DNA from 3 places in the Kitasatospora sp. NPDC092286 genome. Region 2 is predicted to be linked to each of the others. Evidence: riboswitches for the same ligand, from Rfam matches in the RefSeq annotation. Region 2 holds a riboswitch; each other region holds the start of a gene.
What was found. A riboswitch is a leader RNA that binds a small molecule or an ion and turns the genes downstream of it on or off. The one in region 2 is predicted to bind thiamine pyrophosphate.
Positions count from the first base shown of each region.

Region 1 (4,162 bases), on a different contig from region 2:
GGTAGACCTTGTTGCCCTGGGCCTTGAACTCCTCGGACATGGCCTTCATGCCCTCGACGGCCTCCTCGTCGTACTCCGGGGAGGGAGCGCCGTTGCCGAACTTCTCATTGATGGATTTGCTGATCTTCATCGAGCAGAACTTCGGGCCGCACATGGAACAGAAGTGGGCCGTCTTGGCGGGCTCCGCGGGGAGGGTCTCGTCGTGGAAGGCGCGGGCCGTCTCCGGGTCGAGGGCCAGGTTGAACTGGTCCTCCCAGCGGAACTCGAAGCGGGCGTCGGAGAGGGCGTCGTCCCAGGCCTGGGCGCCGGGGTGGCCCTTGGCGAGGTCGGCGGCGTGGGCGGCGATCTTGTAGGTGATGACGCCGGTCTTCACGTCGTCCCGGTTGGGCAGGCCCAGGTGCTCCTTGGGGGTGACGTAGCAGAGCATCGCGGTGCCCCACCAGGCGATCATCGCGGCGCCGATGCCCGAGGTGATGTGGTCGTAGCCGGGGGCGACATCGGTGGTCAGCGGGCCGAGGGTGTAGAACGGCGCCTCGTCGCAGATCTCCCGCTGGAGATCCATGTTCTCCTTGATCTTGTTCATCGGGACGTGGCCCGGGCCCTCGATCATCACCTGGACGTCCTTGGCCCGGGCGATCCGGCCGAGTTCGCCCAGCGTCCGGAGTTCGGCGAACTGCGCCTCGTCGTTGGCGTCGGCGATCGAACCGGGCCGCAGGCCGTCACCGAGCGAGAAGGTGACGTCGTAGCGGGCGAGGATGTCGCAGAGCTCCTCGAAGTTGGTGTGGAGGAAGTTCTCCCGGTGGTGCGCCAGACACCAGGCGGCCATGATCGAGCCGCCGCGCGAGACGATGCCGGTCTTGCGGCGGGCCGTCAGCGGGACGTACCGCAGCAGCACTCCGGCGTGGACGGTCATGTAGTCCACGCCCTGCTCGCACTGCTCGACGACGGTGTCGCGGTAGACGTCCCAGCTGAGGTCCTCGGCCTTGCCGTCGACCTTCTCCAGCGCCTGGTAGAGCGGCACGGTGCCGATCGGCACGGGGGAGTTTCGCAGGATCCACTCGCGGGTGGTGTGGATGTTGCGGCCGGTGGAGAGGTCCATCACGGTGTCCGCGCCCCAGCGGGTGGCCCAGGTCATCTTCTCCACCTCCTCCTCGATCGAGGAGGTGACGGCGGAGTTGCCGATATTGGCGTTGATCTTCACCAGGAAGTTGGTGCCGATGGCGGCCGGCTCGACCTCGGGGTGGTTCACGTTGACCGGGATGACGGCCCGGCCGCGCGCCACCTCGGAGCGGACGAACTCCGGCGCCAGGCCCTCGCGCAGGGCGACGAACTCCATCTCCGGGGTCACGATTCCGCGCTTGGCGTAGCCGAGCTGGGTGACTGCGACGTCGCCGCGGCCGCGCAGGGGGCGGCGCGGGCGGCCGGGGAAGACGGCGTCCAGGTTCTTCAGGTTTCCGCCGCGCGGCGAGGTGTGCTTGATCCCGTCGTCCTCGGGGCGGGCCTCGCGGCCGTCGTACTCCTCGACGTCGCCGCGCTGGCGGATCCACGCGTCGCGCAGCGCGGGCAGGCCGCGCCGTACGTCGGGCTCGTACGCCGGGTCGGTGTACGGCCCGGAGGTGTCGTAGAGCGGGACGCTCTTCTCGTTGGTGAGCACGACCTCGCGGTACGGAACGCGCAGGTCGGGGCGGGACCCGTCGCGGTAGGCCTTGCGCCAGGCCGGGGTCGGATAGCCGGTGCCCGCGCTGCTGACGGCGGCGTTCTGGGCAGACTGCGGCTGTGCATCAAAAGTGGTCATCAGACCTTCAACTCCCTACGCCGGCATTACCCGGTCAGGTTCCTGCGGTCGGCGCAGCGTTCGGCACGTCCAGCGACGTCCCGGTCAGCGCCCTCTCAGCCCGGTGCTCCGAGCTCCCGTGTCCGCAGGCGGTATTGCCCGCGCATGACGTCCAACACCGTAGCGAGCCGATCGCGGCTGGTCCAGAGGGGGTCGGTGCCCGGCGATTCGGCCGGCGGGCCCACCGGGGGAGCCCGGCCCGGCAGACTGGCAGTCACACGGGCAGGCGACGAGGGAGGCCGTAGTGGTCGGAAGCACAGGGCGGGTCACCGGTCCGGTCGGAGCCGGTCTGGTCGGCGAGGTGATGGTGCACGTCAGGGAGCGCCAGGGGACGGAGGCCTTCCTGGCCTACCTCGCCGTACCGGGCGACCGGCTGTCGGTCGGCACACCGGTGGTGGTGGTCGAGTACCACCCGCCCCGGACCGTCTATGTGGCACCGGTCTTCCCGTGACACGCTTGTGACAGCCCGTCACGTCACTTCCCTTTCCTTCGAGTTGCCCTGAGCGGACAATCCGAACCGGCGCATCTCATGCGCCGGAAGGGGGAGTTGAACCATGGTGCTCATCATCGCGGGGGCCGTCGTCGCCGCGCTGGTCTTCGGGATCACGCTCTTCAAACTCATGTGGCGGGTGGCGGAGCCCAACGAGGCTCTGATCATCTCCGGCTCCCGGCACCGGACCGAGGGGGTCGGCGACGGTCTGGGCTTCCGGATCGTCACCGGCCGCGGGACCTTCGTCACGCCGGGCCTCCAGGGTGTCCGCCGGCTCTCACTGGACCTCAACGAGGCCGAGCTGAACGTCGAATGCGTCACCTCACAGGGCATCCCGGTCCACGTCAAAGGCGTGGTGATCTTCAAGGTCGGCGACGACGAGGTCTCCATCGCCAATGCCGCCCGGCGCTTTCTCGACCAGCAGAAGCTGATCAGCCAGCGCGTCCACAACGTCTTCGCCGGCCACCTGCGCTCGATCGTCGGCGGGCTCACCGTCGAGGACATGATCAGGGACCGCGAGCGGCTCACCGGGGAGACCAGGGCCGCCTCCGGGCTGGAGATGGAGAAGCTCGGGCTGATCATCGACACCCTGCAGATCCAGGAGATCATCGACCCCACCGGCTACATCAAGAACCTCGCCATCCCGCACGCCGCCGCCGTCCAGCGGGACGCCCGGATCGCCCAGGCCGAGGCCGACCGGATGGCCACCGAGGCGGAGCAGGAGGCCGCCGCGCGCAAGGCCGAGGCCACCCGCAACAGCCAGATCCAGCAGTCCGCCTACCAGGCCGAACGGGACACCGCCAACGCCCGCGCCGAGCAGGCCGGACCGCTCGCCCAGGCCGCCGCCCGGCAGGAGGTGGTCGTCCAGGAGACCAAGGTCGCCGAGCTGGAGGCCCGCCGCAAGGAGCAGCAGCTGCAGATCGACGTCCGCAAGCCGGCCGACGCCAAGGCGTACGAGACCCGCACCAGGGCCGAGGCCGACCGCGACGCCCGGATCTCCGCCGCCCAGGCGCAGGCCCAGGAGACCGAGCTGAAGGCGGCGGCCGAGGCCGGCCAGGTCAAGATCGCCGCCGCGGCCGCCGCGGAGGCCACCAAGCTGCGCGGGCTCGCCGCCGCCGAGGCGACCAGGGCCACCGGGGAGGCGGAGGCCGCCTCCGCCGAGGCCCGCGGTCTGGCGGACGCGGAGGCGACCCGGGCGATCGGGCTCGCCAAGGCCGAGGGCATCCGGGCCCGGGCCGCCGCCCTCTCGGAGAACCAGGAGGCCGTGGTGGCACAGGAGTTGGCGGAGAAGTGGCCGGACATCGTGCTGGCCGCCGCCGAGTCCTTCGGCAATGTCGAGCACATGATCCTGCTGAACGGCGCCGACGGGGTGGGCGAGCTGTTCGCCAAGGCCCTCACCATGGGCGGCACCGGCCTCGGCCTCGCCCGGCAGCTGCTCACCACCATGCACGGTCCGGAACAACCGGCGGCTCCGGCGCCGGGGCCGAAACCGGGGCCGGTCCAGCAGGTGCCGATCGAGGACCGCGCGGTGACGGAGGCCCGGGTCCGACGGTCGGCGGACGACAGCTGACGGATGACAGGTAACGGATGACGACTTTCAACATTCGTTTTCTGTTATCTGTTATCTGTTAGTTGTCGGTTGTCCGCCGCCACCAGAACGACCGGCGCCCGCACCCCACGCAGGGGGTACGGGCGTCCGGGGTCCGTACGGGTCAGCTCTTGGCGGCCTTCTTCACCAGGATCACCACGGCGGCGGCGATGCCGACCACCACCAGCAGCTTGATGACCACGCTCAGCAGGGCGCCGACGACGCCGAACACGAACCCCACGATGTTCCA
Region 1 is NZ_JBIVRD010000011.1:194,042-198,203, forward strand. It holds gene thiC (phosphomethylpyrimidine synthase ThiC) at 1-1,795, opposite strand, end outside; TPP riboswitch at 1,791-1,925, opposite strand; gene ACIQIB_RS14225 (hypothetical protein) at 2,079-2,285, shown strand; gene ACIQIB_RS14230 (flotillin family protein) at 2,389-3,894, shown strand; gene ACIQIB_RS14235 (DUF5326 family protein) at 4,037-4,162, opposite strand, start outside.
Region 1: linked by a shared signal. The riboswitch ahead of thiC (phosphomethylpyrimidine synthase ThiC) and the one ahead of ACIQIB_RS29175 (purine-cytosine permease family protein) in region 2 are both predicted to bind thiamine pyrophosphate.

Region 2 (4,162 bases):
GGTCACGCCACGACAGTTTTCAAGACTGTTCCCTTAGGCCGCTCGGGCAGCTCTCCAGGCGGAGGTCAGCCTAACGGGTCCGGCGGGGTTCGGTGCACAGGGTTTCGGGGACGGGGTCAGTCGCCGACGCGCTCGGTGAGGGTGACCTTGGTGTTGAAGGTCTGGCCGTTGCGGGTGTACTCGACGTCGACGGTCTCGCCGGGCTTGTGCGTCCAGATCTTGCTGACCAGGGCGGGGCCGTTCTCGATCGGGCTGCCGCCGAGCTTGGTGATGACGTCGCCGGGCTTGAGGCCCGCCTTGTCGGCCGCGCCGCCGGGGGTGACGGCCGGGGTGCCCTGGATGTCGCGGGTCTGGATCTGTGCGCCGTCGCCCTTGTAGTCGTCGTTGCGGAGGACGTCGAGCTTGGCGTAGACGGGCTTGCCGGTCTTGATCAGGGTCTCGGCGACCCACTTGGCCTGGTTGATCGGGATGGCGAAGCCGAGGCCGATGCTGCCGGCCCGGCCGGTGCTGGAGGCGTTGGACTGGATCGCCGAGTTGATGCCGACCACCGCGCCGCTGGAGTCGAGCAGCGGGCCGCCGGAGTTGCCGGGGTTGATCGAGGCGTCGGTCTGCAGGGCGTTCATGTACGAGGACTGGGCGCCGGTCTCGTCGCCGGAGGCGACCGGGCGGTCCTTCGCGCTGATGATGCCGGTGGTGACGGTGGACTCCAGGCCGTACGGGGCACCGATGGCGATGGTGGAGTCGCCGACGTTGACCTTGTCGGAGTCGGCCAGCGGAAGCGGGGTCAGCTTGTCCCCCTTCGGGGGGTTGTCCAGCTTGACCACGGCCACGTCGTAGCCCTCGGCGCGGCCGAGCACGGAGGCGTTGTAGGAGCTGCCGTCGGCGAACTTGACGGTCAGTTTGCCGCCGTTGGAGGCGGGCGCCACCACGTGGTTGTTGGTGAGGATGTGGCCCTCGGTGTCGAAGACGAAGCCGGTGCCGGTGCCGGACTCGCCGTTGCCCTGCGCCTTGATGGTGACGACGCTGGGCAGCGCCTTCTGCGCGATGCCGGCGACGGAGCCGGGGGCGGGCTCGTTCTTCTCCGGGCTGTTGGCCTGCACGGTGGTGCTGCGGCGGTCGTTCGCGGAGCTGGCGCTGTTGTCGTTGCGGTCGGCGATGGTCACGCCGAGCGCGCCGCCGGCCACACCGGCGACCAGGGCGACGGCGGCGATCAGGGCGACCAGGCCGCCGCGCTTCTTGCGCGGACCGCCGGGGCCGGACGTACCGGGGTACTCGGGCGGGTAGCCGAGCGGGCCGCCGGGGTGGCCGGGACCGCCGGCGCCGCCGGCCGAGGAGTCGTGCGGGCCCCAGCCGCCGAGCGGCTGGCCCGCGCCGAAGGGGTGCTGCTGCGCGGGCGGGCCCGCCGGGGCGCCGTACGGGTCATGGGCCGCGGCGGGCGGGGCACCGTACGGGTCGTGCGCCGCGGCGGCCGAGGCGCCCGTGGTGGCGTACGGGTTGACGACGGGCGCCGTCGGCAGGGCCAGGGCCTCGGCGAGCGCCGGGGCGGGCGCGGCCGGCGGCCCCGCCGGGGCGGGCGGCACGACCGGCGGCGGGGCGTCGATGTACCCCGGGCCGGGGTGGCCGGCCTCGACCGGGGCGGGCGCGGACACGGGAGCGTCGGCAGCCGCGGCCGCGGCGGGTGCCTCGGCCGGCGCCGGGGCGCTGATCTTGCTGAACGCCAGCGTCGGCGTGGATCCGCCGGCCGCCGGAGCGGCGGGCGCGGCGGGCACCGCCGGTGCCACGTCGGTGGTGGTCCGGTCGGCGGGCGCCTGTGCGGGGGTGGCAGCGGCGGACGCGGACTGCTGCGCCGGACCGTCATGAGCGGGACCCACCACCCCCTGGCCGCCGGAGGGCTGTTCCCCCTGCGGCCCGGTGGACCCAACCTCGCGCTCGGTGCTCACGGACGACCTCCATAGCTGACAGGACCAAGAAGCATAGTTTTTCGCACACTCGATTCGATTGCCGTAAGGACCCTTCTGAAGAAGTCATAAGAATCCTTAGCCAGGCCCGACGGCCCCGTCCGGAAACCCGGCCGAACGCCCCCGAACCACCACCCCCACCGGCCGCTCGCCCACCGCCGCCGGATGTCCCTCGCGGCCGGGGCGCCCAGCGCCTGGCCTTGGCGTTCACCCCCGTGCCGGTTAGCCTGTCGCTCACAACTGACACGCGGGAGCTTGGACCTTCCCAGGCTGAGAGTGCGCTGGTCGACCGTACGCCACGACGTCCGTGGGCGGACCGTCGAGGGGGCGCTGACCGCCGGAACCTGTCCGGGTAATGCCGGCGTAGGGAGTATCGGCCATGCCGCCTGCTTCGCCATCCTCTTCTTCGGGCGCGCCCGCGTCCAAGGGTTTCTCCGAACCGTCCACGACCGTTCACTCCGACGCCGGTCCCCCCGTGCCCGGTTCCGCCGCCGTGCCCGGCTCCCCCACCGCGACCGGCGCCGCCGCGGCCACCGCCGTCCTGGACCGGCCGGACCGGTCCGAGCGGGTCGAGGCGCCGCTCGTCCTGGACACCGAGCCGCCGCGCACGCTCCGCTTCCGCGACCACTTCGCGCTCTGGATGAACCTCGGCGTCAGCCTGATCGGCTTCACCACCGCCGCCACCGTGCTGGGCGCGCGGGGCAGCGAGCTCTCCCTGGCCGCCGCCGTGACCGCGATCGCGGCCGGGACCGTGGTCGGCACCGCGATGCTCGGTGTGGCCGCCCTGATCGGGGCCCGTACCGGCGCACCGGCGATGGCGAACCTGCGCGGGCTGTTCGGGACGAAGCTCTCGTACGTGCCGACGGTGCTGAACATCGTCCAGTGCATCGGCTGGGGCGTGTACGAGCTGCTGGTGATCGCGATGGGCGCGCAGACCGTCGTCCACACCGAGGGCTACCGCTGGGCCTTCGTCCTGCTGGCGGGCGCGCTGACCACCGCGCTGACCATCTGGCCGCTGGGCTCGATCGCGGTGCTGCGGCGGTTCGTCGCCGGGGCGGTCGCGGTCGCGATGGTGTACTTCACCGTCCAGCTGGGCCGGCACGGCGTGCCGGACCCGGGCGCGGGCAACTGGCACGGCTTCCTGAAGGCCACCGACGCGATGATCGCGGTGTCGATCTCCTTCGTGCCGCTGGCCGCCGACTACACCCGGCACTCGCGCACCCCGCGCGCCGCGTTCTGGGGCAGCTTCTCCGGCTACACCGTCGCCCAGGTCTGGTGCTACGTGCTGGGCCTGATCGCGCTGCTGCAGTCCGGCGGCGACCCGGACCGGATCTTCGACTCCTTCCTGGGCGTCTGGGCCGGCTGGGCGTTCCTGCTGGTGCTGGTCCTGCGCGAGACGGACCAGTCCTTCGCCAACGTGTACTCGACCGCGATGTCCGTCCACAACCTGCTGCCCAGGGTGGACCGCCGGGTGCTGACCGGCGGGACCGGGCTGCTGATCACGGTGCTGGCTCTGCAGATCACCGAGTTCACCGACTCCTACTACGCCTTCCTGGGCCTGATCGGCTCGGTGTTCGTGCCGATGTTCGCGGTGCTGGCGGTCGACTACTTCCTCGGCGCCGGCCGGCGCGGCTGGAACCTCTCCGCCGACGCGCCGTCCCGCCGGCTGATGCTGCTGCCGTGGGCGCTGGGCTTCGTCGTCTACCAGCTGATCGCGCCGACCGCGATCGCCGGCTGGTGGACGGACTTCTGGACCTCCGTCCAGGAGGCGCTGCACTTCACCCCGCAGGAGTGGACCTCGGCCTCGCTGTTCGGCTTCCTGGTGCCGGCCCTGGCCACCTGGGCGCTCACCCCGCTGACCCGCCGGGACGCGCGGGACTGATCCGCCCCCCCACGCGAAGACGGCCCCTCAGGTTGGGGCCGTCTTCGTTTTCGCGTCACTTCCGCCGCCTATCGTGGGACGTGTGACCAGCCCCGACCTCCCCCCGGCGGCGGCGCGCACCGCGCCGTCCGTCCAGGTGATCGCCCACCGCGGATCCTCGTACGCACTGCCCGAGCACACGCTCGCCGCCTACCGGCGGGCGCTCACCGAGGGCGCCGACGCGGTCGAGTGCGATGTCCGGGTCACGGCCGACGGGCATCTGGTCTGTGTGCACGACCGCAGGATCGGCCGGGTCTCGGACGGCCGCGGCACGGTGTCCGCG
Region 2 is NZ_JBIVRD010000035.1:5,773-9,934, forward strand. It holds tRNA gene ACIQIB_RS29165 (tRNA-Ser) at 1-56, opposite strand, end outside; gene ACIQIB_RS29170 (S1C family serine protease) at 117-1,940, opposite strand; TPP riboswitch at 2,196-2,345, shown strand; gene ACIQIB_RS29175 (purine-cytosine permease family protein) at 2,434-3,840, shown strand; gene ACIQIB_RS29180 (glycerophosphodiester phosphodiesterase family protein) at 3,923-4,162, shown strand, end outside.

Region 3 (4,162 bases), on a different contig from region 2:
GGGCGCTCTCCACGATCAGCTGGAAGTTGTGCGGGTTGCGGATGCCCAGGCCGGAGCCGATCGGGGAGCCCAGCGGCATGATCGCCGCGCAGCCGACGTCCTCCAGCTTCCGTGCCAGCACCGGGTCGTCGTTGGTGTACGGCAGCACGGTGAAGCCGTCGTCGACCAGGGTCTCGGCGGCGTCCAGCAGCTCGATCGGATCGGGCAGCAGGGTCCGCTCGTCCGCGATGACCTCCAGCTTCACCCAGTCGGTGCCGAGCGCCTCGCGGGCCAGCCGGGCGGTCAGCACCGCCTCTCCGGCCGTGAAGCAGCCGGCCGTGTTGGGCAGCACCCGGATGCCGTTGCGGACCAGCACGTCCAGGACGGAGCCCTGGGTGGTGGCGTCGACCCGGCGCATCGCCACCGTGGTGAGCTCGGTGCCGGAGACCCGCAGCGCCTGCTCCAGGATCTCCAGGCTGGGCGCGCCACCGGTGCCCATGATCAGCCGGGAGCCGAACGTGGTCCCGGCGATGTCCAGCAGGTCGTCCGCCATGGTCAGCCTCCCTGGACGGCGGTGAGGATCTCGATCCGGTCACCCGCGGCGAGCCGGGTCCGCGGCCACGAACCACGCGGCACCACGGTCTCGTTGAGCGCGGCGGCGACGCCGGAGTTGGCGGCGCTCAGCGCGGCCACCACCTCGGCGAGGGTGGTGGTGGCGGGCACCTGCCGGGGCTCGCCGTTGACGGTCAGTGCGATCTCGCTCATGCGGGGGCCTTCGTGGTGGAGCGGGCGGGGGAGAAGCGGGTGGGGGTGAACGGCGCCGCCAGGGCGGGCGTCTCGCCGGTGGTCAGGTACTCGGCGACCAGATCGGCCGTCACCGGGGTGAGCAGCACGCCGTTGCGGTAGTGGCCGGTGGCGGCGACGAGGCCGGGCAGGGCGGTCGGACCGATCAGCGGGGCGTTGTCCGGGGAGCCGGGGCGCAGTCCGGCGGAGGTCTCCACCAGGGGCAGCTCGGTGATGCCGGGGACGAGCTCGTGCGCGTCGCGCAGCAGCTCGTACACCCCGCCGGCGGTGACGGTGGTGTCGTACCCCTGCTCCTCGCTGGTGGCACCGATCACCAGCTCGCCGTTCTCCCGGGGCACCAGATAGAGGTGCCGGCCGCGCACCACCGCGCGCACGTTGCGGGAGAGGAACGGCCGGTACGGCTCGGGCACCCGCAGCCGCAGGATCTGCCCCTTCACCGGGCGGATCGCGGGGAGCACGCCCTCGGGCAGGCCGGGCAGCCGGTGGCTGTGCGGACCGGCGGCGAGCACGATCCGGTCGGCGGTGACGGTCTCCAGTGTGTCCAGCCGGGCGCCGACCGCGCGGTCGTTCTCGACCAGCAGTTCGGTGGCCTCGGCGCGGTGCAGCAGGACGCCGGCCCGCTCGCAGGCGAGGACCAGCGCCCTGACCAGCCGGCGGCCGTCCACCTGGTGGTCGTCGGTGACGTGCAGACCGCCCCGGACGCCGGGGGCGAGCATGGGTTCGAGCCTGCGGGCCTCGCGGCCGGTGAGCCAGTGCGAGTCCAGGCCGAGCCGCTGGTGGAAGGCGTGCAGTTCACGCAGTTCCGCGCGGTCGTCGGAGTCCAGGGCGACGGCGACGGTGCCGCACTGGCGGTAGCCGGTGTCCTGGCCGCCGCTCGCCTCGGTGAGTTCGGCGGCGAAGGCGGCATAGCGCTCGTTGGATGCCATCCCGAGGCGGAGCAACGGCTCCTCGCCGTACTGGAGTTCGGTGACGGGGGCGAGCATGCCGGCCGCGACCCGGGCGGCGCCGCCGCCGTGCGCCGGGTCGATCACCACGATGTTCCCCAGCCCGCGCCGGGCCGCGCGCCAGGCGACGGCGAGGCCGATGATGCCCCCGCCGATCACCAGGACGTCGGCATGCGCGCCCTTGGCCAAGCGTGTCAAAGTCGCTGCTCTCCCTTCGCCGGTATGACCCGGATCAGGTTCGGACGGTCGCAGGCCGTGTCAGCCCGCCTCTCAGCCCGGTCCGCCGGGCTCCCGTGAATTGGTGCCACCACCTTAACTCCGCGTCCCGCCCCGGCCGAAGGCGCGTACGAGGGGTGGACCCGAGCCCGGGTGGGGCCCGGACGGACGGCCGCCGCTGAGTACAGTGACGGCGTGGCAGAGCTGAGCGGGACGGATCAGGTGGTCGTGGTCGGGGCCGGGCTGGCCGGGGCGCAGTGCGCCGCGGGGCTGCGGCAGGGCGGCTGGCGGGGGCGGATCGTGCTGGTCGGCGAGGAGCCCCACGCGCCGTACGACCGGCCGCCGCTCTCCAAGGAGGTGCTGCTCGGCAAGGCCGATGCCACCACCCTCGACCTCGACTTCGCGGACCTGGGCGTCGAACTGCTCACCGGCCGCCGCGCCACCGGCCTCACCCCCGGGGTGCTGCACACCGACGCCGGCGATCTGCCGTACGGCACGCTGGTGATCGCCACCGGTGCCGCCCCGCGGGCCCTGCCCGGCGCCGAGCGCGCGCACCTGCTGCACACCCTGGACGACGCGCTGGCGCTGCGTGCCCTGCTCCGGCCGGGCCTGCGCCTGGTGCTGGTCGGCGCGGGCTGGATCGGCGCCGAGGTGTCCACCGCCGCCCGGGCGGCGGGGTGCGAGGTCACGGTCGTCGAGATGGGCCCGGCGCCCGTCCCCGGCGCGCTGCCCGCCGGGATCGGCCGGGCGATGGCCGCCTGGTACGCCGAGGCCGGGGTGGACCTGCGCTGCGGCGTCGGGGTCGCGGCGGTGGAGCCCGGCGCGGTGCTGCTGGCGGACGGCTCGCACCTGCCGGCCGACGAGGTGCTGGTCGGGATCGGCGCCCGGCCGGCCACCGGCTGGCTGGCCGGCTCCGGCGTCGAACTGGACGCGGCCGGTGCCGTCCTGGTGGACGAGCGGCTGCGCACCAGCCTGCCCGGCGTCTTCGCCGCGGGGGACTGCGTCAGCTATCCGTCGGCGCGCTCCGGCGTCCGGCTGGCCGTCCAGCACTGGGACCACGCGCTGCAGTCCGGCGCGGCGGCGGCCGCCGCCGTCCTCGGCGCGCAGGCGCCCTACGATCCGGTGCCGTACTTCTGGTCGGAGCAGTTCGGCCGCATGGTCCAGTACGCCGGGCGGCACGGGGCCGGTGACGAGCCGCTGTGGCGCGGTTCACCCGGGGAGCCGTCCTGGTCGGTGCTCTGGCTGCGCGATGGTGTGCCGCGCGCCCTGCTCGCGGTGGACCGTCCGCGCGACCTCGCCCAGGGCCGCCGGCTGATCGAGCGCGGTACGGCGCTGGACCCGGCCCTGGCGGCGGACCCCGCGGTGCCGCTGAAGTCGGCGCTTGCCGGGTAGCGCGGCGGGGCCCGCGGGCGGCCGCCCCGGTGCTCGACGGACCTGTGACGGGTGTGCGGCGGGTGGTGAGTGGTGCGCGGCGGGCCGTGGAGGTGGCAGTCTGGTGGCGTGAGTGAGATCGAAAGCAAGATTGAAACCCTCGTTTCCGAGTGGATGTACCTGCCCGACATCTCGGAGCAGTGGGGCGTGCGGGTCACCGAGGTCCGCGACCTGGTCCGCAGCGGCGGGCTGATCGCGGTCCGGCGCGGCCCGAACAAGTCGCTGCAGGTGCCTGCCGCGTTCATCGACGGCCAGGGCCTGGTCAAGCACCTGTCGGGCACCCTGACCGTCCTGCGCGACTGCGGGTACAACGACATGGAGATCCTGGAGTGGCTCTTCACCGAGGACCCGTCGCTGCCCGGCAGCCCCATCCAGGCGCTGTGTGAGAACCGCGGCACCGAGGTGAAGCGCCGCGCCCAGGCGATGCTGATCTGATGGCGGCGGACACCCCGCGCCGGCGGCTCGCCGACGCCCGGCTCTACCTGTGCACCGACGCCCGCCGCGAGCAGGGCGACCTCGCCGAGTTCCTGGACGAGGCGCTGGCCGGCGGGGTGGACATCGTCCAGCTGCGGGACAAGGGCCTGGAGGCCAGGCAGGAGCTGGCGGCCCTGGAGGTCTTCGCCGACGCCTGCCGCCGCCACGGCAGGCTGCTGGCCGTCAACGACCGCGCCGACGTCGCGCACGCCGCCCGCCCCGACGTGCTGCACCTCGGGCAGGACGACCTGCCGGTGCCGGCCGCCCGGGCGATCCTCGGCGAGGACGTGATCATCGGACGGTCCTGCCACGCC
Region 3 is NZ_JBIVRD010000034.1:54,008-58,169, reverse strand. It holds gene ACIQIB_RS28970 (thiazole synthase) at 1-532, opposite strand, end outside; gene thiS (sulfur carrier protein ThiS) at 535-744, opposite strand; gene thiO (glycine oxidase ThiO) at 741-1,925, opposite strand; TPP riboswitch at 1,920-2,032, opposite strand; gene ACIQIB_RS28955 (FAD-dependent oxidoreductase) at 2,139-3,335, shown strand; gene ACIQIB_RS28950 (Rv2175c family DNA-binding protein) at 3,444-3,809, shown strand; gene thiE (thiamine phosphate synthase) at 3,809-4,162, shown strand, end outside.
Region 3: linked by a shared signal. The riboswitch ahead of thiO (glycine oxidase ThiO) and the one ahead of ACIQIB_RS29175 (purine-cytosine permease family protein) in region 2 are both predicted to bind thiamine pyrophosphate.